DNA from 2 places in the Gluconacetobacter brunescens genome. Region 2 is predicted to be linked to the other one. Evidence: predicted binding sites of a transcription regulator. Region 2 holds the regulator's gene; the other holds the start of a gene.
The links. The regulator LexA, encoded in region 2, represses DNA repair genes until DNA is damaged. The targets are predictions, from matches to a motif close to TGTTCTANNTANGTTC.

Region 1 (2,200 bases), on a different contig from region 2:
GGCGTCGGCATCCCCCAGCGCGCCATCACCAGTTCGCGCCCGTCCGCCGAATTGCGGACGATCGGCGCCATCATGTTGGGATAGACACCAGGCAATGGTGGCAGATTACCGGTGCGGTCGACCATGACCTTCGCGAGGTCGCGGATCGCCTGCTGGTTGGTGGTCATCGAAAACAGATTGCACACGGGTCGCTCTTTCTCCTCCCTTGTCTCGCTCGTGATGGCTATGCCCGCGAAATCCAGCCAACGAAGCTCAGCCAAAGGCCTAACAGAAGCACGATCGCGGCGGCGATCAGCAGCAGCGGGGGCGTTTCCACGACCGCGGCCGTCATGGCGGCGCCGAGGCTCGGCACGACCATGAGCGTCGCGCCCTTGAGCGTGATGACAATGCCGATCAGAGAGATCGCAATCGCGCTCGGGCTCTCCCACCGAAGATGCAGCGCGATGATGGCGAGGCCCGCCATCAGGGTGAACGCGCCGGTGGCCAGCACCAGCGGGCCGTTCTGCATGAAGACCGGCAGCAGCATGGGCAATGTGCTCAGGCGGGCGAACAACGCCACAGCGAGAACGACGAGATAGGGCCCGATGATACGGGCCAGGGTTTGCGTCCGAACCGCGGGAAGATCGTCGGGCATGGGTATCTCCGTACATGCGGTAGTGGCAGGAACGCATGGAGCGAAGGCACAGAACACATTATTTTTAGCGAAGTTGCGCCATCCTGACTGGCCCCTGGTGGGCGGGGACTCGGGCGGACGGCCGATCCCCGCTCTCGTGCCATGCATGACGGCCTGGCTTTGCGCCGCGTTCAAGCCGTCGAGAGGGGCTGCTCTCATGATGCGGATGTAACCCCCTGTCGTGCAATGGAATCACGCCGTCGCCGCCACGATGTCGATCCCGGCCTCTCCACCTGTGGCGACCCCAGCACGTCCGATGCGGCGTTGACTCTTGGGTAGGGTCAGGAACAGATAGGGAACAAACTGCCCGACCGCCGGTTGGGAGCCCGTCCCGGAAACCGATCGACCATGTCCACGCCCCTATCCCGTCCCCCGCTGGAGGCGCTGCGGGACCAGATCCGCCGCCTCGAAGGATCGGCCACCCGCCGGCGGGCCGTGCTGCCCTTTGGCATCCGTGACATCGATCGCCGCCTGCCGGGTGGCGGGCTGGCGCTCGGCGCCCTGCACGAGGTGGCAGGCGGCGGGAACGACGCCCTCAACAGCGCGGCCGCCGGGCAGTTTGCCGCCGGCATCGCCGCACGCACCAGGGGCAAGGTACTGTGGATCGTCACCCGCCAGGATCTGTTCGCCCCCGCCCTGAAACAGGTCGGACTGGGTGGAAGCCGGGTGATTTATGTCGAGGCTGGGGCAGATCAGGATGTCCTGGCCTGCTTCGAAGAGGGGCTGCGGCATGGCGGTCTGGGCGCCGTCGTAGCCGAGGTCGCGCGCCTGTCGATGACCGCCTCCCGTCGGCTGCAACTGGCAGCCGAAACGTCTGGCGCGCTGGGGATCGCCGTTCGCCGCTGGCGACGGCAGACCGAAGCGGCTGATTTCGGCCAGCCGACCGCCAGTGTCACGCGCTGGCGGATTTCGGTCCTGCCGTCCGAATCCCTGCCGGTGCCCGGCGTCGGACGGGCGCGCTGGCTGCTGGAACTGATCCGGGCGCGGGCCGGGGAATCCGCCGATTTTGAAGTGGAGGCTTGCGATGGCAAGGGTCGTCTCTCTCTTCCTGCCGCTGTGGCCGACGGACCGGATCAGGAAAAGGCTGGGCGCCGACGCACCCGCGCCTGAGGCGCCGCTGGCGCTGGTCGGCCGCGAGGGACGACGCCGCGTCGTGCTGTCGGTCGGCCTCGCCGCCCGCAAGGCGGGCGTGCGCCCTGGCACACCGGTCGCCAAGGCGCAGGCGCTTTACCCCGATCTGATCGTCATGGATGCCGATCAGGAGGGCGACCGGACCGGGCTGGAGAAGCTGGCGCTGTGGTTCCAGCAGCGGATCGCCCCCCTGGTGGCGGTGGATGCGCCGGACGGTCTGGTGCTGGATACCACTGGCACCGATCATCTGCATGGCGGCGAGCCGGCCATGCTGGCGGAGATGGTGCGGCGGCTGCGAGAAGCCGGCATCACCGCCAAGGCTGTGGTCGCCGACACGCTGGGCGCGGCCCATGCGCTGGCGCGTTATGGACGCGCGCGTACCCTGGTGGTGCCGGC
Region 2 (2,200 bases):
TCTGGCGTGCATGATGGGCGTGGCGGTCAGGACAACCGTGGCGATAATCGTGGCCCCGGTGGCGGACCGGGCGGCGGGCCCGGCTATAACCGTGGCGGTCCGCAGTACGGCGGCGGCGGCGGTGGCCGGGTCTGGAGACGTGGGGACCGCTATGACGGCCCGCGTTCGGGCATGTGGCAGGTGCAGGATTGGCGGCGTTATCGCGGCCTCTACGCCCCGCCGCCGGGATATTACTGGGTCCAGTACGGGAACCAGTTCCTGCTGGCGGCGCTGGCGACGGGCATTATCGCCAATGTGATCGCCAATTCCTACGGGGCCGGGGGTTACGGTCCCGGCTACGGGGCAGGGCCCATGGGGCCGGCTCCTTATTGACGCAGACAGGACCTGCCGCCTCGTGCGGCAGGTCCTGGCGGATCAGGGAACCTGACGATGGATGACAGGATTTCCGCGGTTCTCGACCTCTATCATGCCCGGATGCGCGAGGAACGCAGCCAGCCCCGAATGGAGGCGCCCGGCGGCCGCGATGGCGGGCAGGACCAGCGCATGCGGGCCATAGGGCCCGAGACCGGGCAATTGATGAACATCGTCGCCCGCAGTCTGGATAGCCCGACCATTCTCGAACTCGGCACCTCCTTCGGCTATTCTGGCATCTGGCTGGCCGAGGCCGCCCGCGCGACCGGCGGCAGGCTGATCACGATGGAACTGCACGATTACAAATCCGCTTATGCCCGGCAGATGGCCGAACAGGCCGGGCTGGCCGAATGGATCGATTTCCGGGTCGGGGATGCCGTGCGGATGATCGGGGAGATGTCCGGAAAGGTCGATTTCGTCTTTGTCGATCTGTGGAAGGATCTTTACGTGCCGTGTCTCGAGGCGTTCTACCCGCGCCTCAATTCTGGTGCGATCATCGTCGCCGACAACATGATCCGGCCGGGAACGGAGGACGTGAAACGCTACGGTCGCGCGATTCGCGCCCTGCCGGGGATGTCCAGCGTTCTGCTGCCCGTTGGAACGGGGATCGAGGTCAGCCGCTTCGAAGTCGGTTGAAGTCCCGGAGGGCTTTTGACGCCGTTGTCAGTAACGGCGCAGCAACCCGACCAGAGACCCCTGGATGCGCACGCGGTCGGACGGCACGATACGTGATTCATAGCGCGCGTTGGCGGGCTCCAGGGCGATGGTGCTGCCGCGCCGGCGGAGCCGTTTCAGCGTAACTTCCTGATCGTCGATCAGCGCGACCACGATCTGTCCATTATCGGCTGTATCTCCCCGGCGGATGATGACGGTGTCGCCATCGAGAATTCCGGCTTCGATCATCGAATCGCCGGCGACTTCCAGCGTGTAGTGGTCGCCACGGCCCAGCAGGTTCAGCGGTACCGAGACCTGAGCCCCGGTCTCGCGCAATGCCTCGATCGGCTGGCCGGCGGCGATACGGCCATAGAAAGGCAGGCTGACCGCCTCGGCATCGGTCGCGATGGGTGCGCCTGCCAGCCGGCCGGCGAAATCGCCTTTGATGACGTTGGGCACGAAGGCATGATCGACCGGGTCCGGCGCGGGCATGGTCGCCACGGCGGCGCCGGCAGGCTCCTGCGGCGTGGCGGGCGAGGCCATTTCCGGCAGGCGCAGCACCTCCAGCGCCCGGGCGCGGTGATGGCGGCGTTGCAGGAAACCCCGTTCCTCCAGCGCCGAAATCAGCCGGTGGATGCCGGATTTCGATCGCAGGTTCAGCGCATCCTTCATTTCGTCGAAGGAGGGGGAGAACCCCGTCTGTTTCAGGTGCCGGTCGATGAACAGCAGCAGTTCATGTTGCTTGCGCGTCAGCATTGGCACCCCGTGACCCAGTCGTTCCGTCAGTCGGCCAATCCGTTGTCAACAGAAGGGAACAAACAGGAAACCGCCTTGTTGTGTTCTATATTGGTTCCCCCTCCGGCCGTCAATATCATTGCGGTTATCGAAACGGGCGGTCAGATCGAGAGCGTGTCCAGCCTGATGATCCGGCAGGGCGCGCCTGCGCGTGCGGGGGGCGCGTGAGGCGGGCGCATGATCAGGGCTTCGCTGCGGGCCAGGATATGCAGCATCGCCGAATCCTGGCGGTTGAAGGCCGTCGCGATCAGGTTGCCATCGGGAGCGCGGGAGAGCGTGGCGCGCAGATAATCGGCCCTTCGGTCGTTCTCCGGCAGGTCGCCGCCCAGAATCGCCAGAT

Region 1: the regulator LexA is predicted to act here: its motif matches at 959-974, upstream of ACMAUO_RS18510 (ImuA family protein).

What each region holds. Positions count from the first base shown of each region.
Region 1 covers NZ_JBLHEN010000003.1:83,732-85,931, forward strand. Annotated here, with positions in the region: gene ACMAUO_RS18500 (SOS response-associated peptidase) at 1-185, opposite strand, end outside; gene ACMAUO_RS18505 (hypothetical protein) at 224-634, opposite strand; gene ACMAUO_RS18510 (ImuA family protein) at 1,022-1,783, shown strand; gene ACMAUO_RS18515 (Y-family DNA polymerase) at 1,698-2,200, shown strand, end outside.
Region 2 covers NZ_JBLHEN010000001.1:437,849-440,048, forward strand. Annotated here, with positions in the region: gene ACMAUO_RS01855 (RcnB family protein) at 7-372, shown strand; gene ACMAUO_RS01860 (O-methyltransferase) at 424-1,047, shown strand; gene lexA (transcriptional repressor LexA) at 1,075-1,821, opposite strand; gene ACMAUO_RS01870 (molybdopterin molybdotransferase MoeA) at 1,962-2,200, opposite strand, start outside.